One region of the Erwinia sp. 9145 genome, then DNA from elsewhere that is predicted to be linked to it. Evidence: riboswitches for the same ligand, from Rfam matches in the RefSeq annotation. Region 1 holds a riboswitch; each other region holds the start of a gene.
The links. A riboswitch is a leader RNA that binds a small molecule or an ion and turns the genes downstream of it on or off. The one in region 1 is predicted to bind thiamine pyrophosphate.
Positions count from the first base shown of each region.

Region 2: it holds a riboswitch for thiamine pyrophosphate, as region 1 does, so the genes downstream of both, thiD (bifunctional hydroxymethylpyrimidine kinase/phosphomethylpyrimidine kinase) here and thiB (thiamine ABC transporter substrate binding subunit) in region 1, are expected to answer to the same signal.
Region 3: it holds a riboswitch for thiamine pyrophosphate, as region 1 does, so the genes downstream of both, thiC (phosphomethylpyrimidine synthase ThiC) here and thiB (thiamine ABC transporter substrate binding subunit) in region 1, are expected to answer to the same signal.

Region 1 covers NZ_JQNE01000001.1:496,312-503,752, reverse strand. The annotation lists gene leuC (3-isopropylmalate dehydratase large subunit) at 1-190, shown strand, start outside; gene leuD (3-isopropylmalate dehydratase small subunit) at 190-795, shown strand; gene sgrR (HTH-type transcriptional regulator SgrR) at 971-2,632, shown strand; TPP riboswitch at 2,671-2,771, shown strand; gene thiB (thiamine ABC transporter substrate binding subunit) at 2,813-3,799, shown strand; gene thiP (thiamine/thiamine pyrophosphate ABC transporter permease ThiP) at 3,775-5,382, shown strand; gene thiQ (thiamine ABC transporter ATP-binding protein ThiQ) at 5,366-6,067, shown strand; gene FA91_RS02490 (DedA family protein) at 6,054-6,821, opposite strand; gene polB (DNA polymerase II) at 6,996-7,441, shown strand, end outside.
Region 2 covers NZ_JQNE01000001.1:2,422,336-2,429,776, reverse strand. The annotation lists gene metG (methionine--tRNA ligase) at 1-328, opposite strand, end outside; gene apbC (iron-sulfur cluster carrier protein ApbC) at 415-1,527, shown strand; gene pagP (lipid IV(A) palmitoyltransferase PagP) at 1,693-2,319, shown strand; gene FA91_RS11710 (GNAT family N-acetyltransferase) at 2,328-2,750, opposite strand; gene FA91_RS11705 (hypothetical protein) at 2,754-3,002, opposite strand; TPP riboswitch at 3,158-3,254, shown strand; gene thiD (bifunctional hydroxymethylpyrimidine kinase/phosphomethylpyrimidine kinase) at 3,458-4,258, shown strand; gene FA91_RS11695 (GntR family transcriptional regulator) at 4,384-5,070, opposite strand; gene FA91_RS11690 (fructuronate reductase) at 5,169-6,629, opposite strand; gene FA91_RS11685 (MFS transporter) at 6,678-7,441, opposite strand, start outside.
Region 3 covers NZ_JQNE01000001.1:27,493-34,933, reverse strand. The annotation lists gene FA91_RS00180 (DUF1481 domain-containing protein) at 1-44, opposite strand, end outside; gene hupA (nucleoid-associated protein HU-alpha) at 161-433, opposite strand; gene FA91_RS00170 (YjaG family protein) at 622-1,212, opposite strand; gene nfi (deoxyribonuclease V) at 1,270-1,938, opposite strand; gene hemE (uroporphyrinogen decarboxylase) at 1,941-3,008, opposite strand; gene nudC (NAD(+) diphosphatase) at 3,048-3,821, opposite strand; gene FA91_RS00150 (Rsd/AlgQ family anti-sigma factor) at 3,904-4,410, shown strand; TPP riboswitch at 4,523-4,623, shown strand; gene thiC (phosphomethylpyrimidine synthase ThiC) at 4,710-6,644, shown strand; gene thiE (thiamine phosphate synthase) at 6,641-7,285, shown strand; gene FA91_RS00135 (HesA/MoeB/ThiF family protein) at 7,278-7,441, shown strand, end outside.

The DNA of each region.
Region 1 (7,441 bases):
CTGCTCAATGTGTCTGGCGATGAATAACGATCGTCTCAGCCCTGGCGAACGCTGCGCCTCCACCAGCAACCGCAACTTTGAAGGCCGTCAGGGCCGGGGTGGACGCACGCACCTGCTCAGCCCGGCAATGGCTGCGGCTGCGGCGGTAAACGGTCACTTTGTCGATATTCGTGAATTGAGGAAGGCATAATGGCGAAAAAATTCACCCGGCACACCGGCGTTGTGGTGCCGATGGATGCGGCCAACGTGGATACCGATGCAATCATTCCCAAACAGTTTTTGCAGATGGTCACCCGCACCGGCTTTGGCCGCAATCTCTTCTACGACTGGCGCTACAGCGATGCGGAAGGCCAGATCCCGAATCCTGACTTTGTGCTGAACAAGCCCGAATTCAGCGGCGCGAGCATTATGCTGACGCGGGAAAATTTCGGCTGCGGTTCCTCGCGTGAGCATGCGCCCTGGGCGCTGACCGACTATGGCATCCAGGCGATTATCGGCAGCGATTTCGCCGACATCTTCGCCAATAATTCATTTAACAATCAGCTTCTGCTGGTTTCATTACGCGAAGAAGAAGTCGAGTCGCTGTTCCGGATGGTGGCCGCACAGCCGGGGATCGCCTTTACTGTCGATCTGGAAAACCAGTGGGTTCTGGCCGGTGACAAACGCTACGCGTTCACTATCGACGGCTTTCGCCGCCACTGCCTGCTGAACGGCCTCGACAGCATTGGCCTGACGCTTCAGCACGAAGACGCCATCAGCGCTTACGAACAGCAGCAGCCTGCCTTCCTGCGGTAACATAAAAAAAGCCAGCGTCGTTGTGCACGCTGGCTGGTGAAGTTGCACCATACTCAGATTAACGATGTCAGAGCCCTCTTCAGAGAAGAGGTCTCCCGCTCTTTCATCTTTATCCATTATCGTCATAATAAAGGGTACAAAAAACAGTCTGCTTTCTGACAAGGATTCCCCTTTTATGTCTTCTCCGCGCATGCAGCAGCAGTTCATCCGCCTGTGGCAAAGCTGTCAGGGCCAGACGCAGGAAACCACCCTTAACGATCTGGCCGAACGGCTGAACTGTTCGCGCCGACACATGCGCAACCTGCTGAACGCAATGCAAAAAGCGGGCTGGCTGTCGTGGCAGGCTGAAGCCGGAAGAGGCAAACGCTCAACGCTTACCTTTCTCTATACCGGGCTGGCGCTTTCTCAGCAGCGCGCCGAAGATCTGCTTGAGCAGGATCGCATCGATCAGTTGGTGCAGCTGGTTGGCGATAAAAACGCCGTGCGTCAGATGCTGATTTCCCACCTTGGGCGCAGCTTTCGCGAAGGCAAACACATCCTGCGCGTACTCTATTACCGCTCCCTCCCCAACCTGCTGCCCGGCACGCCGCTGCGCCGTTCGGAAACGCATCTGGCGCGGCAGATTTTCAGCGGGCTGACGCATATAAATGAGGAAAACGGGGAAATCGAGCCGGATATCGCCCATCACTGGCAGGCGGTGACGCCGCTTCACTGGCGCTTTTTTTTGCGCCCGGCGATCCGCTTTCATCACGGCCGCGAACTGCATATGGACGACGTGATCGGCACGCTGGAACGGCAGCGTCCACAGCCGCTCTTTGCCAATATTGAGCGCGTGGCCTCTTCCGCGCCCTGGACGCTGGACGTTCATTTGCGCCAGCCCGACCGGTGGCTGCCCTGGCTGCTGGCCAGCGTCAGCGCGATGATCCTCCCGCAGGAGTGGCCCACGCTGCCCGGTTTCGCCCGCCAGCCGGTGGGAACCGGGCCGTATGCCGTGGTGCGCAATGAGCAAACCCAGCTGCGCATTCGGGCCTTTGACGACTATTTTGGCTATCGTGCGCTGATCGACGAGGTGAATATCTGGGTGCTGCCGGATATTACGGAGGAGCTGGTTTACGCTGGCGTCAGGCTGGAGGGCCTCAGCGCAGGCGAAAAATCAGAAGAGAGCCGGCTCGAAGAAGGCTGCTATTTTCTGCTGTTCGACCGTCGTTCCGAACAGGGCCGCAACGACGAGATCCGCCGCTGGGTCAGTGCGGTGTTGAATCCTATCGCGCTGCTGAACCACCTTGGCGTGGGCTATCAGCGCTACTGGTTTCCCGCCTGGGGGCTGCTGCCGCGCTGGCATCACCGGCGCGGCGTCAATGCGCCACAAAAACCCGCAGGGCTGACCACGCTGACGCTGACCTGGTATTCAGATCATATTGAGCACGTCGGTATTGCTAACGCCATTGCGCCGATGCTGGCGGCGCACGGCGTGACGCTGGTGACGCAGCAGGTGGATTACGAGCGCTGGCACCGGGGCGATGCCGCCAGCGATATCTGGCTGGGCAGCGCCAACTTTACGCTGCCGCTGGAATATTCCCTTTTCGCGCTGTTGTATGACATTCCGCTAATGCAGCACTGCATCCCGATCGACTGGCTGCGGGAGGCGCAGCGCTGGCGGGAACAGACGCTGTCGCTGGCGGAATGGTGCCAGAGCCTGCTGGCGCGCGATTTCCTGCATCCGCTGTTTCACCACTGGCTGCTGCTGGAGGGCGAACGCGGCATGCGCGGCGTGCGAATGAACACGCTGGGCTGGTTCGACTTCACCTCCGCCTGGTTTGCGCCGCCCGATGCGTAGTCGGCCTTTCGCTTCGCGCGCATACGCACTAGAATGAAGCCTTCTCAACGGGGTGCGAAAAACGTCTGTTTTCGCTGAGACTGACCCGTCGAACCTGATCCGGATAATACCGGCGTAGGGATTTGAGACTGCTCCATCTGCTCAGATCCTTTGCGACGCCCTGCAACCAAGGAACGCAAAGTGTTAAAAAAAGTTTTTCCACTGTTGATGCTCATCGCCCTGCCCGCCGCTGCCGCAAAGCCCACGCTGACGGTCTACACCTATGACTCGTTCTCCGCCGACTGGGGGCCGGGGCCAGCCATTAAAAAAGCGTTTGAAGCCGACTGTGGCTGCGAACTGAAGTACGTTGCGCTGGAAGATGGCGTTTCACTGCTCAACCGTTTACGGATGGAAGGAAAAAACAGCAAGGCCGACGTGGTGCTCGGGCTGGACAATAACCTGCTGGACGCCGCAGAGAAAACCGGTCTCTTCGCCCCGGCGCAGGTTGATGCCAGCAACACCGCCGTGCCTGGCGGCTGGCATAACGCGACCTTCGTTCCGTACGACTACGGCTGGTTTGCCTTCGTCTACGACAAAACCAGACTGCCGAATCCCCCAAAAAGCCTGAAAGAGCTGGTCGAGAGCGATCGTCCGCTCAGGGTGATTTACGAAGATCCGCGCACCAGCACGCCTGGCCTGGGGCTGCTGCTGTGGATGCAAAAGGTCTACGGCGACAAGGCCGACGGCGCGTGGCAGAAGCTGGCGAAGAAAACCGTCACCGTCACCAAAGGCTGGAGCGAAGCCTACGGGCTGTTCCTGAAGGGCGAAGGCGATATGGTTCTGAGCTATACCACTTCACCGGCTTACCATTTGATTGAAGAGAAAAAGACTCAGTACGCCGCCGCAGATTTCAGCGAGGGTCACTATCTTCAGGTTGAAGTGGCCGGGCGGTTGAAAGCCAGTCAGCAACCAGCGCTGGCGCAAAAATTCATGCAGTTTGTGCTGGATAAGCGTTTTCAGCAGACCATCCCGACCGGCAACTGGATGTATCCGGCGGTGAAAAGCGATCTGCCTGCCGGTTTTGATACGCTGACCGTTCCCGCTACCACGCTCCAGTTCACGCCGGAAGAGGTAGCCCGCCAGCGCAGCCAGTGGATTGCCGCCTGGCAACGCGCCGTCAGCCATTGATCAGGGGCCTGCTGCCCGGCAGCGTGGCGGCAGCGCTACTGACCGCCACCGCTCTGCTGGCCTTTACCGCCCTGCTCTGTCACGCGCCGGACATCGCGTGGCAGGCGCTGTGGCGTGATGACTATCTGTGGCACGTGCTGCGTTTCTCCTTCTGGCAGGCTTTTCTGTCGGCGCTGTTTTCGGTGCTGCCTGCGCTGCCGCTGGCACGGGCGCTATACCGCAGGCGCTTTCCCGGCAGGGCGCTGCTGCTGCGCCTGTGCGCAATGACGCTGGTACTGCCGGTGCTGGTCGCCGTTTTTGGCATACTCAGCGTGTACGGCAGAACCGGCTGGCTGGCTAAGCTCTGCGCGCTGCTGGGCATTGATTACACCTTTTCGCCTTATGGCCTGGCGGGCATCCTGCTGGCGCATATTTTTTTCAACCTTCCGCTTGCCGCGCGCCTGCTGCTTCAGGCGCTGGAGCAGATCCCCGGCGAGCAGCGCCAGCTGGCCGCGCAGCTGGGCCTGCGCGGCTGGCACTTTTTTTCTGTCGTTGAATGGCCGTGGCTGCGGCGGCAAATTTTCCCCGCCGGCGCGCTGATTTTTATGCTCTGCTTCGCCAGCTTCGCCACCGTTCTGTCGCTGGGCGGCGGCCCTAAAGCCACCACTCTCGAACTGGCGATCTTTCAGGCGCTCAGTTTTGATTACGATCCCGGCCGCGCGGCGCTGCTGGCAATGATCCAGATGGTCTGCTGCCTCGGTCTGGTAATGCTGAGTCAGCGATTGAGCAAGGCGATCCCGTCAGGGAGCGCGGTGGTCGGCGGCTGGCGCGACCCGCAGGATAGCCTGCGGGCGAAAATCACTGATGCCTTGCCGATCGCGCTGGCGCTGCTGTTGCTGTTGCCGCCGTTACTGGCCGTCATCGCGGACGGTCTCAGACAGGGCCTGAACGCGGTGTTCCATCAGCCCGCGCTGTGGCAGGCGACGTTGACCTCGCTGCGTATTGCGCTGGGGGCGGGCGTCGTCAGCGTCACGCTGACCATGATGCTGCTGTGGAGCAGCCGCGAGCTGCGGCTCAGGCAGCATGTCCTGCCTGGTCAACTGCTGGAACTGAGCGGCATGCTGATCCTGGCGATGCCGGGGATTGTACTGGCGACCGGCTTTTTTCTGCTGCTCAACGCCAGCGTCGGGCTGCCGCAGCGCGCGGACGGCATGGTGATATTCACTAACGCGCTGATGGCGGTGCCTTACGCAATGAAGGTGTTGGAAAACCCGATGCGCGACGTGGCGGAACGCTACGGGCGGCTCTGCCTGTCGCTGGATATTCGTGGCTGGCATCGCCTGCGTTTAATCGAAATGCGCGCGCTGAAGCGACCGCTGGCGCAGGCGCTGGCCTTTGCCTGCGTGCTCTCAATTGGCGATTTTGGCGTGGTGGCGCTTTTCGGCAACGATGCGTTTCGCACGCTTCCTTTCTATCTCTATCAACAGATTGGCGCTTACCGCAGCGCGGACGGCGCGGTCACCGCCCTGCTGCTGCTGCTGCTCTGCTTTTTACTTTTTACGCTGATTGAAAAACTACCGGGGCGCCATGCTAACGCTGACTGATCTCACCTGGCTCTATCATCACCTGCCAATGCGTTTCTCTTTTACCGTTCACCAGGGAGAAAGAGTGGCGGTGCTCGGCCCCAGCGGCGCGGGAAAAAGCACTTTGCTGAGCCTGATTGCCGGTTTTATTCACGCCGAAAGCGGCAGCCTGCGCATTAACGGCGAGGCGCACGATCGTACGCCGCCCGCGCAGCGCCCGGTATCGATGCTGTTTCAGGAAAACAATCTGTTTCCCCATCTGACGGTGGCGCAAAATATCGGTTTAGGGCTGCATCCCGGCCTGCGACTGAAACCGGCGCAAACCGCACAGCTGCACGCCATCGCTGAACGCGTCGGCCTGACGGCATACCTGTCGCGTCTGCCTGGCGAGCTTTCCGGCGGCCAGCGCCAGCGTGCCGCGCTGGCGCGTTGCCTGGTGCGGCGGCAGCCGGTGCTGTTGCTGGATGAGCCGTTCTCGGCGCTCGATCCGGCACTGCGCAACGAGATGCTGCACCTGGTCGATGAAGTGTGCAGGGAGCGCGCTATCACGCTATTGATGGTGTCACACAGTCTGGAAGACGCTGCGCGCATCGCAGAACGCAGCATTTTGATCGTCGAAGGGCGCGTTTACTGGGACGGCAGCACCGCAGCACTACTCAACGGCGAGGTGCAGGAAGCAAAAGTGCTGGGCGTTAACGTCCGATAAACACCTGCCAGAGAAGATGACGGAACAGCGGCATCATGGGATGGAACTGGATTGCTGCCAGGCTGCCGAGCGCCACCACGACCGTTAACGGCGCCAGCCAGCGCAGGCGCGCGGCAGGCAGATAAGACGTCGCCCAGTCAGACTGTTTTTTCGCACGCAGCCAGCGCCAGCACAGCCACCCGCCCAGCCAGACAAGCAGCGCCACCGCCAACAGCAGCCATGTGAACCCGTCGCTGTGGGCGTCCTTTGGGACATCGATCGCCACCCCTGCCAGTATGCCGGGCATCAGGTAAAGCGGCGGCCACAGCAGGCAGCCAATCAGATTAGGCGGAATGAATTTCTTGAGCGGTAGCTCAAGCATGCCTGCCACCAGCGGGATCAGCGGGCGCGTCGGCCCGACAAAACGACCAACAATAATCGTAAACATGCTGTGCTGATGAAGCGCATGTTCGGTCTTATTCATCAGTGCCTGATGCTTTTTAATAAACGACCAGCGGTGCAGCGGGCCTTTAAACTGCCAGCCGATAAACCAGGAGATCCAGTCTCCCGCCAGGCAACCAATGATACCGGCGCCCCAGGCCGGATAGAGCCCGACCTGACCGCTGCCAATCAGCGCGCCGAAAGAGGCCATCAGCACCGTGCCGGGCAGTAACAGCCCCACCAGCGCCAGCGATTCGAAAAAGGCGATCAGCCCGACGGCCAGTAACGACCAGGCCAGGGATTGCGTAATTAAATGTTGCAGCCAGGCTTCCATACAATCCACACTCTGCTGATTGGAGCACGGATTGTCCTGAGCCGTTAACATGCCGTCAAGGGATGTTTTGTATGGGAATGCTGACGGTGCGCGCAGCCACACCAAACCCGCCTGAAGACACTGTATAAATAAACATGCTATTATCGCTCACTTCATCATCAAAAGGGGCATCGGGTGAATAACGCGCGCGCAGGCTTTGTGCTGACCCGCCACTGGCGTGATACGTCAACGGGAACGGAAGTGGTGCTTTGGCTGGCGACCGACCAGGGCCCGCAGCGCGTGGTGCTGCCTGCGCAGGAGTCCGTTGCCTTTATACCGGAAGCTTACCGGGCGCAAACCGTCGCGCTGCTCAAACAGGAGCGCCATTGTCGACTCGCTGCGCTGACCCTGAAAGATTTCCGCCAGCGCCCGGTTTTCGGCCTCTACTGCACGCACTATCGTCAGCTACTGAAGCTGGAAAAACTGCTGCGTGAAAACGGCATCATGGTTTACGAAGCCGACGTCCGTCCGCCCGACCGCTTTCTCATGGAGCGCTTCATTACCGCACCGGTGTGGTTCAGCGGCGAGGCGCACGGCGCCAGCCTGATTAACGCGCGCCTTAAACCCCATCCCGACTACCG
Region 2 (7,441 bases), 1.9 Mb from region 1:
CAGCAAAGTCGGTCTGATGCTCCTGACTCATTTCGGCAATCATCTGCTCGGGGGCAATGCCGGACTGCTGAGCTTTCAGCATAATCGGCGTGCCGTGGGCGTCATCCGCGCAGATGAAGTAAACCTGGTTGCCGCGCATTCGCTGGTAACGCACCCATATGTCCGCCTGGATGTGTTCAAGCATGTGACCGAGATGGATAGGGCCGTTTGCGTACGGCAGTGCGCACGTTACCAATATTTTTTTCGCGACTTGAGTCATAGTAAGACTTAGCTCATACCTGTTAAAGAAAGGGTCTAGATGGTAACCGAGTGTGCTGTCCGGGTAAATGTTCTACTGTTGATTTTCGCATCCGGCCGCCGCCGCATCTGATATGCTGTGCGGTACAGAACTTATCGAAAAAAGAAGGAGCCAGGATGACCTCTCACTCTGCCGGGCAACATTCGCCGGAAGCGCTGCGCGCTATGGTGATGGGCGTGTTGACCACGTTTGAACATCCCACGCTGAAGCACAATCTGACCACGCTGAAGTCGCTGCATCACTGCGCCATGATGGATAATACGCTGCATATCGACCTGATGATGCCGTTTGTCTGGCGCAGCGGCTTTGAGGCGCTGAAGGAAGCGACCAGCGCCGAACTGTTGCGTTTAACCCACGCCACGGCCATCAGCTGGCGCCTTAACCACGATGTGGCGACCATGAAGCGCGTAAAAAATCAGCCCGGCGTAAACGGCGTAAAAAACATCATCGCAGTCAGTTCAGGCAAAGGCGGCGTAGGAAAATCCAGCACAGCTGTGAATCTTGCGCTGGCGCTGGTGGCTGAAGGCGCGAAGGTCGGCCTGCTGGATGCGGATATCTATGGCCCTTCGATCCCGGACATGCTCGGTACGCGGAGTGAGCGCCCGAGTTCGCCGGACGGCACGCACATGGCACCGATTATGTCGCACGGCCTGGCGACCAACTCTATCGGCTATCTGGTGACCGATGATAACGCCATGGTCTGGCGCGGCCCGATGGCCAGCAAAGCGCTGATGCAGCTGCTTAACGAAACGCTGTGGCCGGACCTGGACTATCTGGTGTTGGATATGCCGCCGGGCACCGGCGATATCCAGCTCACGCTGTCGCAGAACGTACCGGTCACCGGCGCGCTGGTGGTGACCACGCCGCAGGACATTGCGCTGGTTGACGCCCGCAAAGGCATCGTAATGTTTGAAAAGGTCAGCGTGCCGGTGCTGGGGATTGTAGAGAACATGAGCATGCATATTTGCAGCAACTGTGGACATCACGAACCGATTTTCGGCAGCGGCGGGGCAGTGAAACTTGCTCAGCAATATAATACGCGTCTGCTGGGGCAGCTTCCGTTACACATTACCGTACGGGAAGATCTGGACGACGGGCAGCCGACGGTGGTGCGTCGCCCGGAGAGCGAGTTTACTCAGCTTTACCGCGATCTGGCAGGTGCGGTCGCCGCGCAGATCTACTGGCAGGGTGAGGTGATCCCGGACGATATCTCCTTCCGCGCGCTTTAGTATGAAAAACGGGATCGTTGATCGTTCCCGTCTTCAGGCCGCCCAATCGCGGCGGCCAGCTTCCTTTTTTATCCTCTGCCTGCGCTGACCACCGTGTCGTTCATTGAATATTTATACTTCGGTCCTTATTATCAGCCGCTTTAAAATATCCGGGGATACATATTCATGACAGCGGCAAGATTGAGGCGTTTTGCGCCGCACATCCTCCATGAGAAGAGGGTAAGAGATGCGCAGCGTGGTTTCGCGCTTTCAATTGCGCTTCTGATCAGCGGGACATTTTCTGCGCATTCAGCCACCGTTTCACAAAAGATTAAAAACAGTTGGAATACGTTCAGCGATAACGTTGCGCAAACCTGGCAACAGTCTGACGGCGGCGACATCTACCTGCCGGCGATCACCTGGCATAACCGCTGGACTTACGATGACGAACATATCGAAAAATATAACGAGCGCCCCTGGGGAGCCGGTGGCGGCGTTTCGCGCTACGACCAGAAAGGTAACTGGCATGGTCTCTATCTGATGGCGTTTAAAGACTCTTTCAACAAGTGGGAGCCCTTTGGTGGTTACGGCTGGGTGGCCACCTGGCGGCCGTTAGCGGATGACAAATTTCACTGGGGAGCAGGCTATACCGCCGGTTTTACCGCGCGCGATAACTGGAAATACATTCCTGTGTCCGCTGTACTGCCGCTGGCAGCGGTGGGATACGGCAATCTGGATTTGCAAATGACCTATATTCCGGGCACTTACAATAATGGAAACGTCTTTTTCGCCTGGCTGAAATATCACTTTTAAACCGGGAGTTAACGCACAAAGTGCATCAGCCAGTACGCGCCGTGTTCGGCTTCGCCATCGGAAACAATCTCCCAACCGTGGCGCTGATAGAACGCGGTCGCGGCCTCATTGGCTTTGAGGCACTTCAGCGCGCCCGTTGAGGTAAATTTTTCCTGCACTGCATTCAGCAGCGCGCTGCCAACGCCCTGGCGCTGACAGTCAGGATCGATAAACAGGCTGTGCAGAAAATTATCATTAGGCAGCACGGCGGCAAAGCCAAGACGGCGGCCGTCCTGCTCGGCCACCCAGACCCGCTCCCCCAGCGTCACCCGGTCAAAGTCTTCCAGCCGCCAGTCGCTGTCATCGAGCCAGCGCCAGTTCGCTTTGCGCGAGGCCAGAAAAAGCGTGCGCAGAAAAGGGCGGTCGTCTTCGGTAAAGCGGCGAATGTGCATCGTTTATCCCACCAGCATGACGTAGCGCTCACCATCAATGCCGGTGCCGCGATAGTCATAATCGATCTTACCGGCTTCAAATAGCTGATCCAGTAAGGCAAAGTTATCCGGCGGCGTCACGTTGCAACGGTGATTCAGCGTGCTATCACGAATCGAAAATGTGCGATCGCCGCGGGCGATCTGTTCCAGATAGTGCAGCATGCGTAGCGCGGCCAGGCTGATGCCGTACTGTTCGTTAAGAGGTCTTATCATCGTTTCTTCCATCGGCTTCGCTTTCGGCCTGATGCTGAACAGGGTAGCGGATTGGCAGAGGATAGTAAAAATTAGCAGCAGGCGACGGTGCAGTGCTGTACAACGCGTTCTGCAATCTGCTTTACTGTCTGGCGAGCAGACCAGTAGTCTGTTTACCACCTGACTCGGGGTGCCCTTCCACGCGAAGGCTGAGAAATACCCGTTGAACCTGAACTGGATAATGCCAGCGTAGGGAAGTCAGATGCCTGAGCGCATCGCCTTCTTGATCGCCGGTTGGGAGTATGTATGATCCAACCTCACACCGTTCTTGCGGCTGACGCCGCCGCCTCTCTCGCGCAGTATCATCAACGTTCCCTGACCCGTGACGTAATGCAGACCTTTACCGACAACCGGTTACTAACATCTTACGCTTTCTCTCTGGCATTCCTCTGCACGCTGCGCATGGAGGTAACGCGATGAAACGTATCAATGCATTGACCATCGCCGGAACCGATCCCAGCGGCGGCGCGGGCATTCAGGCGGATCTGAAAACGTTTTCCGCGCTCGGCGCCTATGGCGCCAGCGTGGTAACGGCACTGGTGGCGCAAAATACCCACGGCGTACAGGCAGTGCATCATATCGATGCCGAATTCGTGGCGGCGCAGCTCGCCTCGGTGCTGGATGACGTGCGTATCGACAGCATTAAAATCGGCATGCTGGCGGAGAGCGGCATCGTTGAAACGGTGGCAGCAAGCCTCGAAAGCGCGGCGGTGCCGTGGATCGTGCTGGATACGGTGATGCTGGCAAAAAGCGGCGATGCGTTACTTTCTCCGCGCGCCGTGGCGACGCTGCGTGACACGCTGTTGCCGATGGTTTCACTGATTACGCCAAATCTGCCTGAAGCCGCCACGCTGCTGGGCTGTTCACCGGCACAGAATGAAAAGGAGATGCGTCAACAGGGCAACGCGCTGCTCCGGCTGGGCTGCCAGGCGGTGCTGATGAAGGGCGGCCACCTGAGCGATGCAGAAAGCCCCGACTGGCTGTTTACGCATGACAGGGAGCAGCGTTTCAGCGCGCCGCGCGTGCCGACAAATAACACCCACGGCACCGGCTGTACGCTCTCTGCGGCGCTGGCGGCGCTGCGTCCCCGCCACAGCGACTGGGAATCGACGGTGCAGGAGGCAAAAACCTGGCTACAGGGCGCGCTGACGCAGGCGGATTCGCTGGAAGTCGGCAGCGGCATCGGCCCGGTTCACCATTTCTGGCAATGGTGGTAGCGACACTTTTTCAGCCGGGAACGCTCTGCAAAATAGAGTCAGCGGTTTGCATCATGCGTGAGGCTGATAGCCAAAGTCGCCACCGTTGTCTGACGGTCGCTGACCTGCTTCTCACCGGGAGCAGGTCAGGACTGCTCAAACCATTCGCTGTTTTGCTCGGCAATAGGGGTAATGGAGAAAATCATCTCCTGAAGATGGCGCCGCAGTGCCTGTTCAGCCGCATCGGCATCTCTGGCGAGCAGCGCATGATAAATCTCTTCATGCTGCTGAATCAGACTCTCCGGCGGAGAAACTTTACTCAGGGTCAAAAAGCGCACCCGATCCATTGCCGCTTTAATGTTCTCCACCGTCTCCCACGCCAGTTCGCAGTTGATGCTTTGCGCAATCAGCCGATGGTAGTCGTCATCCAGCAGCAGAAAAGCCTGACTGTCGTGACGCGATGCGGCCATTCGCTGAAGCTGAAGATTATGCTCGAGGCTGGCAAGCGAGTCTGCGCCTGCCTCCAGCGCAGCGCGACGTATTACCGCCACCTCGACGGCTTCGCGTATAAAACGGCCATCCGCCACGCGCTGCGCGGAGATCTTACGCACAAAGGTGCCACGCTGCGGCAGCACCTGCACCAGTCCGGCTTCCGCCAGCTTGATAAAGGCTTCTCTCACCGGCTGGCGCGATACGCTGAACCGTGAGGAAACCTCTTTTTCTGACAGCAGCGAGCCGGGCGGAATAGCGCAGGTCACAATATCCTGTCGCAGGAAGCGATAAATCTGCTGATTTACCGGCTCGGTAGCGGTAATAACATAGGCAATCGACATTGGGCGATATCCGTATAGCGGATGGCCTGAGCCAGCCGCACAATGCATAAAAGCCTCAGTCTAAACAGCGCGCTGGCTGCGCGCCAGCGCTTATTGACTCAGGCAGCCGATAGCGCCTGTTTCACCGTTTCTTTTGCGCCAAGCGTGGTGAGTTGCTGATAAAAATCATTAACGCGGGCGACAAATTTACCCTCGGTGGGCAAGTCTTCACCAAATATTGCATTCACTGCCAGCAAACCCGCCACGCGTGATTGATTTGACGACGTCTCAGCAACGATCTGCGCCAGCCTGTCACGCATAGGATCGTTAATCTCAATCGGTTCACCGCGTTCGTCCACGCCGCTGACGTATCGCATCCAGCCCGCCACGCCCAGTGCCAGCAGCGTAAAGTCAGAGCCGTTTCGCAGATGCCAGCGGATGCTGTCCAGCCAGCGCTGCGGCAGCTTTTGCGAGCCATCATTGGCGATTTGCGCGGTGCGATGCTTAATGGCGCGATTTTCATAGCGGGCGATCAGCGAATCGGCATAGGCTGCCAAATCAACATCGGGCGTATGCAGCGTGGGTGCCTGCTCAGCCATCATCAGCTTACGCGCCGCCGTGCGAAAATGGGTGTCGGCCATACAATCGCTGATGTGCTGGTAACCAGCAAGATTGCCAAGGTAGGCGAGAAAAGAGTGGCTGCCGTTCAACATGCGCAGCTTCATCTCTTCATACGGCAGCACGTCGCTGACCAACTCCGCACCGGCTTTTTCCCACGCGGGGCGGCCGCTGACAAAGTTGTCCTCAATTACCCACTGAAAAAAAGGCTCGCAGGCCACGCCAACCGGATCGTTGCAGCCCAGTCTGTCACGCAGCACCGCGTGCGTTTCCCCGGTCATGGCCGGGACGATGCGGTCCACCATCGTGGAAGGGAAGGTGACATTTTCACCGATCCAGTCGGCCAGATCTGTATCCTGTTGCTTTGCCAGAGCGATCACCACGTTGCGGGTCACATGACCATTTTCCGGCATGTTATCGCAGGACATGACGCTAAACGGCGGCAGCCCGCGCTCCCGACGACGACGCAGCGCGGCGACGATCAAACCCGGCAGGGAATCAGGGGCATCGGGGTGGGCAATATCATGCGCGATAGCGGGATGTGTCAGGTTCAGTCTGCCGCTCGACGGCTCATGGCAGTAGGCTTTTTCCGTGACGGTCATGGAAACGATGGCGATATCCGGCTGGCTCATCGCGTCAATCACCGCATCAATGCCGTCTGAGCGTCCATGCAGGGCGGCGGTGATCACGCCAACAACGCGGAGTAATATCTGCTCATCGGCCATTTCCGCCACGGAATAACAGTAGTTCTGCTGCTTCAGTGCCTGAATCAGTTCGCCGCTGTTGAGATTGACTTCGCAGTAGCCCCAGTCGCTCTGATGCGCGCTGGCCAGTTTATCAGTGCAGAGTGCCTGATGAGCGCGATGAAAAGCGCCGAAACCGATGTGCACCATGCGAGTGCGCAGTTTGCTGCGGTCATAATCGGGACGAATAATGTTACCGGGGTATTCAGATGAGAGCATAGTGTGTCCTTTCTCAGCCAGGGCGCGGACTGCCGCGCCCTGTGATGTTCAAACTGAAACCGCTTTGTTTTGCGTTTTCGGATTTTTAATAACAAACAGCACCAGCAGCGCGCCCAGCGCGGCAACAACACCCGCCAGTACAAAGGCGCTGTCAAACTTGCCGGTATGATGCACGATGTAGCCGGTCACGATGGGGCCGACAATACCTGAAACACTGCCGATCAGATGAATAAAACCGCTGATGCCGCCAACGCGGCTTTTGTGTACTACGTCCTGAATAATAGCCCAGTAAATTGCGCCGGTGATATAGAGGAAGAAGATGGACACCGACATTAAAATCACCGCTGGATAGACACCTTTTACCGATCCCGCCAGCGCGACGCATATCGCCGCCGCCAGCAGCGAGGTCACCAGCACGATTTTGCGCGACAGCAGCAGTTTGCCGGTAATGTTGAATATTTTGTCTGAAATCCAGCCGCCCAGCGCCAGACCGACGAAACCGACGATCCAGGGGATCATGGTCGTCATACTCATCGATTTAATATCAAGGTTATGCGCCTGTACCAGATAGGCCGGGAACCAGCTCAGGAAAAAGAACAGGATGTAGTTGTAACAGAAGAAGGCGAAAGCGGTCACCAGGATGATCGGCTGACGCAGGTAGTAGCCAAGTCCATGTGCGGCATGGGACAGTTCTTCCTCAGGGCTGGTCTGCTCTTCTTTCAATGATGCAATCAGCGTGCGCTCTTCTTCGCTGACGCGACGGCTTTTCAGTGGATTATCCGACGCGATAAAGAACCAAATCACCATCCAGA
Region 3 (7,441 bases), 470 kb from region 1:
CCTGCCAGAAGTAATAAAGTCAGAGCGAAGAATGAGAGTCTCATCGTGTGATTACCACACAGGAAGGTGAGATGCCCGGCGAAGGCCGAACCATAAACAGGCGATCCATAACAAAAGGGGCTTAACGCCCCCCTGTTTAAATCTTTTCAACGTCGAACAGTTACTTAACGGCGTCTTTCAGTGCTTTACCCGATACAAAAGCCGGTACGTTTGCAGCAGCAATTTTAATTTCTTTGCCAGTCTGCGGATTGCGGCCAGTGCGCTCAGCACGGTGGTTAACTTTAAAAGTACCAAAACCAACCAGTTGTACAGCATCACCTTCTTTCAGAGACTCAGTAATCGCAGCCAGGGTGGATTCCAGAGCAGCTTTTGCCTGGGTCTTAGACAGATCCGCTTTGTCCGCAATTACATCAATCAGTTGAGTCTTGTTCATAAGTTATCCTTACAGTGTATTTATCGCTTGCTAAGCATCGAGTGCGAGGGAAAAACCAGTTTTTGGCACTCTCCTGCATACACGCACCGATAGCCACATTTTTCAGCCCTCCAAATGTAGACCAGAGTGGGGGCGAATGTGAAGCCTCCTGGCGCTACAAATCAGGCCTGAAGTCACGTTTTCTCGCCTTATTGCTGAAAATTTATACCGATATTACTGATCCCCGCTTCGCGGAGGTCAGATCGCAGTCCTTTTATCAGTTCGACGTCCCGCTCCTCGCACTCGCTCAGCAGCCGGAAAATCTCCCACTGGATATCCCATTCATCAATGACCGCCGGATTTTCTTTTAGCTCTTCGTCGGTCATTTCGCGTTCGGCCTGGGTCATTTCCAGCATCGCCACGGTGGTAATTGACGCCTCGCTCACGGCAACGGCGTGCATAACCGTTTCACCGCTCAGGCGGGAATGGAGCAGTTCGCTCATCGCCACGCAGGCATCAATCGCAGGGTAGACGCCGTATAAATCGTAATCGTCGGCGGACGGGATCGCCTCTTCAAATTTCTCAAGCTGCAAATCAAAATTCACTTTCGCGTCTTTTACCAGCAGCGTTTCCCAAATCAAATCAAGCAGGCGGCGATAGAGCAGTCCGTCGCCGAAGCCGGTTTGCTGGCAGAAAGCCCAATAGTTGGGGTACATGCGCTCGCAAAGGCAGGCCATAAAAGTCACATGCTGCCAGCTTTCCAGCTTTTCCAGCCGCAGATGAATGGGATTACGTAACATAGTGATATCTCATTAACTAAAATGCACGGCGTGCAGTGTAACTGAAAAGCCCGAGGGTCACACCTGCTCCTGCCAGCGAATAAAAGCGGTGCGCTGTGACGCCACCGCATCCGCCCAGCGCGTCGGCTCCGGCAGGCGATAGCCTTTCAGACAGGTTTCCACCCACGTCAGCGCGGTGTCGTTGCTGACGCGATGCCCCGGCGAAATAAACAGCGGGTTGCAGCGTCGCTTGCTGCGCAATACCCAGCCAATCTGCTCGCCTTTATCAAGCAGCGGCTGTTTTGCGCCGGGCTCCTCATCGAGCGGCTCAAATTTGCCGCACAGGCGGCGCTTCGCCACGCCAATGGTCGGCACGTCCACCAGCAGGCCAAAGTGGCTGGCAACGCCCAGACGACGCGGATGCGCGATGCCCTGTCCGTCCACAAACAGCAGGTCCGGCTGCTGTTCAAGCTGCTGCCACGCTGCCAGCAGCGCGGGATATTCGCGAAACGAGAGGAAACCGGGGATATAGGGCATGGTGGTGGCAATGCGCGCCACGCGATGCTCAACCAGCTTTAGCGACGGGTATTCAAGAACGATCATGGCGGCACGGGTGACCTCGCCGCCCTGCTCAAAGCCAACATCAGCGCCGCCGATGTAGCGTGGCGGCAGAACGTCAAAATCATCGTCGGTGCGCACTTCTTTTGCGCGCGTCAATTGTTCCTGCCGCAGTGCCGCAATATCCATGTTTACTCCTGATGGTAAGGGCGGGAAAGACGGTGTACCGCTTCGACAAAAGCGCCTGCGTGCTCTGGCGGCACATCCTGATGTATACCGTGTCCGAGGTTGAAAACGTGGCCGGTGCCGTTGCCAAAACCGTCAAGAATACCGGCGACTTCCTGCTCAATACGCGCGGGCGGCGCATAGAGTAAGGAGGGATCCATGTTGCCCTGAAGCGCCACTTTATCGCCTACGCGGCGGCGCGCTTCGGCAATGTCGGTCGTCCAGTCGAGCCCCAGCGCGTCGCAGCCGGTTTCAGCCATCGCCTCCAGCCATTGACCGCCGCCTTTGGTAAACAACGTAACCGGTACGCGCCTGCCTTCGTTTTCATGTAGCAGCCCATCAACAATTTTGTGCATGTAGTAAAGCGAAAACTCCCGATAGTCACGTCCGGTGAGCACGCCGCCCCAGGTATCAAAAATCATCACCGATTGCGCCCCGGCGCGGATCTGCGCGTTGAGATAGAGCGTGACGCTCTCCGCCAGTTTATCGAGCATCAGATGCAGCGTTTCCGGCTCGGCATACATCATCTTCTTCAGCTTCGTAAAGGCTTTGCTGCTGCCGCCTTCAACCATATAGGTCGCCAGCGTCCACGGGCTGCCGGAGAAACCGATCAGCGGCACGTCTCCGTTGAGGTTTTTACGGATGGTGCGCACCGCGTTCATCACGTAGCCCAACTCCTGCTCCGGATCGGGCACCGGCAGTTTCTCCACATCGGCGCGACAGGTAATGGGAGAAGCGAAGCGCGGCCCTTCGCCAGCTTCGAACCACAACCCCAGCCCCATCGCGTCGGGAATGGTTAAAATATCAGAGAAGAGGATCGCCGCATCCAGCGGGTAGCGGCGCAGCGGCTGAAGCGTCACTTCGCAGGCCAGTTCGGCATTTTTGCACAGCGACATAAAGTCGCCAGCCACGGCGCGCGTTGCTTTATATTCAGGCAGATAGCGCCCGGCCTGGCGCATCATCCATACGGGCGTGGTATCGACAGGCTGGCGTAGCAGGGCGCGCAAATAGCGATCGTTCTTCAGTTGATTCATGGTAAAAACTCTCTTTTATTCAGCCGCCTAGTATAGCATTCATTCCGCGTCGGCGCGGCACAGCGCCACGGTGTCTTCGATGAGCCGACGCGCGACGGTGCCGACAGGCGGCAGCTGCGGCAGCGCGTCAAAACGATACCAGCCCGCGTCCAGCAGCTCTTTCGGATCAATAACGATGTCGCCGCTCTCGTAATCGGCCATAAATGCCACCATCAGCGACTGCGGGAAAGGCCAGGGCTGCGAAGAGACGTAACGCAGGTTTTTCACTTTGATGCCGCTCTCCTCCATCACCTCACGCGCCACCGTCTGCTCCAGCGTTTCACCCACTTCGACGAAGCCGGCCAGCACGGTATAGATGCCGTTGCGATGCCGGGTATGCTGCGCCAGCAGGATCTCATCGCCGCGTCGGATCGCCACGATAATGCAGGGCGCAATTTGCGGATAGTAGCGCTGACGGCAGTGTCCGCACAGGCAGGCCCATTCGGTGCGGCTGGTGTGCATTTCGTGGCCGCAGTACCCGCACCACTTATGCGATCGATAAAATTCAGCCAGTTGCAGGCCGCGCCCGGCAAGCTGAAACAGGCCGGGCTCCCGATCGAGAAGCTGGCGCAGCGATCCCATCTCTTGCGCGCGGTTTTCACGGACAAGCCAGACGGCATCACCCTGCCATTCACCTATTTGTGATCCTGTCGATCCATTCAGATCGAATGTCCCGGCGCGGCCAAACGGTAATTGACCTTTTGGTAGCCACAGTTTATGTTCATGGCTGACAACCCACCAGCCAGCGTCTACGCTTGAAATCTCACGTTCCATACATTGCTCGCCCTCAGCTTTACCGACTTTGTGCGTTACTGGATTGGGATCAGGCTTATAACACACTATTTTCGGAGCATTTATGCTTAACCAGCTTGAAAATTTAACCGCACGTGTTGGCGGAAGCAGCGACCTTGTCGATTTTTACCTGCTGTCGCGTAAGCAACTGCTGGTCGCCTGGTATGAAGTGGTTGGCATCAAGCCTAACAAGGGATCGTTAAGCGGAATAGATGAAAACGCGCTTGATACCTTCTGCCAGAACCTGGTTGACTATCTGTCAGTCGGCCACTTTACCATCTACGAACGCTTTATCGAAGAGATGGAAGGCACCAAACAGCTGGCGGTAGCCGGACGCATCTATCCCTCGCTTCAGGCCAATACCGAGCAGATCATGGCGATTTACGACACGTGGCTGGAAACCGCTATCGATCATGATAACAGCCAGGAATTTCAGAACGCGCTCTCGTTAATCGGTGAAATGCTGGAAATGCGCTTCTCGCTGGAGGATAAATTTATCCGTTTAGCCGTGGGGAAGCCTCAAGGCAAGGCCAGCGCGGCGAATGACGAAGCCGTAGCGCGCCCTGCCTGAAAAATACGCAGTTGTAGTTTGCGTAATGCCCCTTTATGCTTAAGGGGCAATAAGATGTAACAGATGCTTGTTAAGCATCGCCCGTCTGGCCTTTCCGTTTGGGAAACCCAGATTCTTCTTGTCGGAGTGCCCCTCGGGGCTGAGACCGTTAATTCGGGATCCGCGGAACCTGATCAGGTTAGAACCTGCGAAGGGAACAAGAGTAGACCTTCTGTGAAGGCGTGTATCTTTTTCGCGCCCCACGCTTACTCCTCCGAACTCCAGACAAGCGACATTCCCTGATCATTAAGGAACGAGCTATGTCTACCATTAAGAAAAAATCCGGCCGTCGCGAGCAGCGCGCCGAAGCCCAACAGTTTATCGACTCCCTCCAGGGCACCGCTTTTCCCAATTCAAAACGCATCTGGCTGACGGGATCACGTGATGACATTCGCGTGCCGATGCGTGAAATCCAGCTCAGTCCCACCATGACCGGCGGCAGCAAAGACAATCCGCAGTATGAAGAGAACGAGCCGGTGCCGGTTTATGATACCGCCGGGCCGTACGGCGATCCGCACGCCATAATCGATGTGCATGCCGGACTGACGAAGCACCGTGAAGGGTGGATTATTGCGCGCAATGACACGCACGCTATTGCGCAGCGCAGCTCTGCGTACACGCGCGAGCGCCTGGCAGATCAGACGCTGGATGAACTGCGATTCGACAACCTGCCGCTTCCCCGTCGCGCGCAGCCGGGCCGCTGCGTGACGCAGCTCCACTATGCGCGCCAGGGGATCGTCACCCCGGAAATGGAATTTATCGCGCTGCGCGAAAACATGGGCCGCGAGCGCATTCGCGGTGAGGTGCTGCGCCAGCAGCATCCGGGCCACAGCTTTGGCGCGCATCTGCCGGAAAATATCACGCCGGAATTTGTACGCCAGGAGGTCGCGGCAGGTCGCGCGATCATTCCGGCAAACATCAATCACCCTGAATCCGAACCGATGATTATCGGCCGCAATTTTCTGGTCAAAATCAATGCGAATATCGGTAATTCGGCGGTGAGTTCTTCTATTGAAGAGGAGGTTGAAAAACTGGTGTGGTCGGCACGCTGGGGCGCTGACACGGTGATGGATCTCTCCACCGGCCGCAATATCCACGAAACGCGCGAGTGGATCCTGCGCAACAGCCCGGTGCCGATCGGCACGGTGCCCATTTATCAGGCGCTGGAAAAGGTTAACGGCATTGCGGAGGATCTCAACTGGGAGGTGTTCCGCGACACGCTGCTTGAACAGGCCGAACAGGGCGTCGATTACTTCACCATCCACGCTGGCGTGCTGCTGCGCTATGTGCCAATGACCGCCAAACGCCTGACCGGCATCGTGTCGCGCGGCGGCTCCATTATGGCGAAATGGTGCCTCTCGCACCATCAAGAGAGTTTCCTCTACGAACGCTTCCGCGATATCTGCGAAATTTGCGCCGCCTACGACGTTTCGCTCTCCCTCGGCGACGGCCTGCGGCCTGGCTCGATTCAGGATGCAAACGACGACGCGCAGTTCGCTGAGCTGCGCACGCTGGGCGAACTGACAAAAATTGCCTGGGAATATGATGTGCAGGTGATGATCGAAGGGCCCGGTCACGTGCCGATGCAGATGATCCGCCGCAACATGACCGAACAGCTCGAACACTGCCATGAAGCGCCCTTCTACACGCTCGGCCCGCTGACTACCGATATCGCTCCCGGCTACGATCACTTTACCTCCGGTATCGGCGCCGCGATGATTGGCTGGTTCGGCTGCGCGATGCTGTGCTACGTGACGCCGAAAGAGCACCTGGGTCTGCCCAATAAAGACGACGTGAAACAGGGACTGATCACCTACAAGATCGCCGCGCACGCCGCCGATCTGGCGAAAGGACACCCCGGCGCGCAGATCCGTGATAACGCCATGTCGAAAGCCCGTTTCGAATTCCGCTGGGAAGATCAGTTTAATCTCTCGCTCGATCCTGAAACCGCGCGCGCTTACCACGACGAAACGCTGCCGCAGGAGTCCGGCAAGGTCGCTCATTTCTGCTCAATGTGCGGCCCGAAATTCTGCTCAATGAAGATTACCCAGGAAGTGCGTGACTACGCGGCGCAGCAGGAGGCGCAGGCCAGGCCCATTGAGATTGGCATGGCGGAAATGTCGAAAGCCTTTCGCCATCACGGCGGCGAGCTTTATCACCCGGCGGATACGCTGCCGACAGGAGAGAAAATATGAGCCGCGCCCCCTTTCCTGCCACGGCATCGCGGCTGGGACTTTACCCGGTGGTGGATTCGGTAACGTGGATCGCGCGGCTGCTGGAGGCGGGCGTGCGCACACTCCAGTTGCGCATCAAAGACAGGCCGGAAGCCGACGTTGAACAGGAGGTCGCCGACGCGGTTGCGCTGGGTAGGCGCTATCAGGCACGGCTGTTTATCAATGACTACTGGCGGCTGGCAATTGCGCATCAGGCTTATGGCGTTCATCTGGGCCAGGAGGATCTGGATGTCGCCGATCGCGACGCCATTCATCGTGCCGGCCTGCGGCTGGGACTCTCCACGCATGACGACAGCGAACTGGAGCGCGCGCTGGCGATAAAGCCTTCCTATATCGCACTCGGCCATATTTTCCCGACGCAGACCAAACAGATGCCCTCGGCGCCGCAGGGCCTGGAGGCGCTTCAGCGCCACGTTTCGCGCCTGAAGAATGTCTCTACCGTGGCCATTGGCGGCATCACGCTTGCCCGTGCGCCGGCGGTGCTGGCGACCGGCGTGGGCAGCATTGCGGTCGTCAGCGCCATAACGCAGGCCGAAGACTGGCGGGTCGCCACGGCGCAGCTGCTGGCGCTGGTCGGCGCGGGAGATGAAGCGGATGCTTAGCGACAACGATTTCCTGCGCTACAGCCGTCAGCTGCTGCTGGAGGAGTTTGGCCCTGAAGGTCAGCAGAAATTACAGCGCGCCAGCGTGCTGCTGGTGGGCCTCGGCGGTTTGGGTTCGCCCGCCGCGCTCTATCTGGCTGCGGCTGGCGTCGGCAC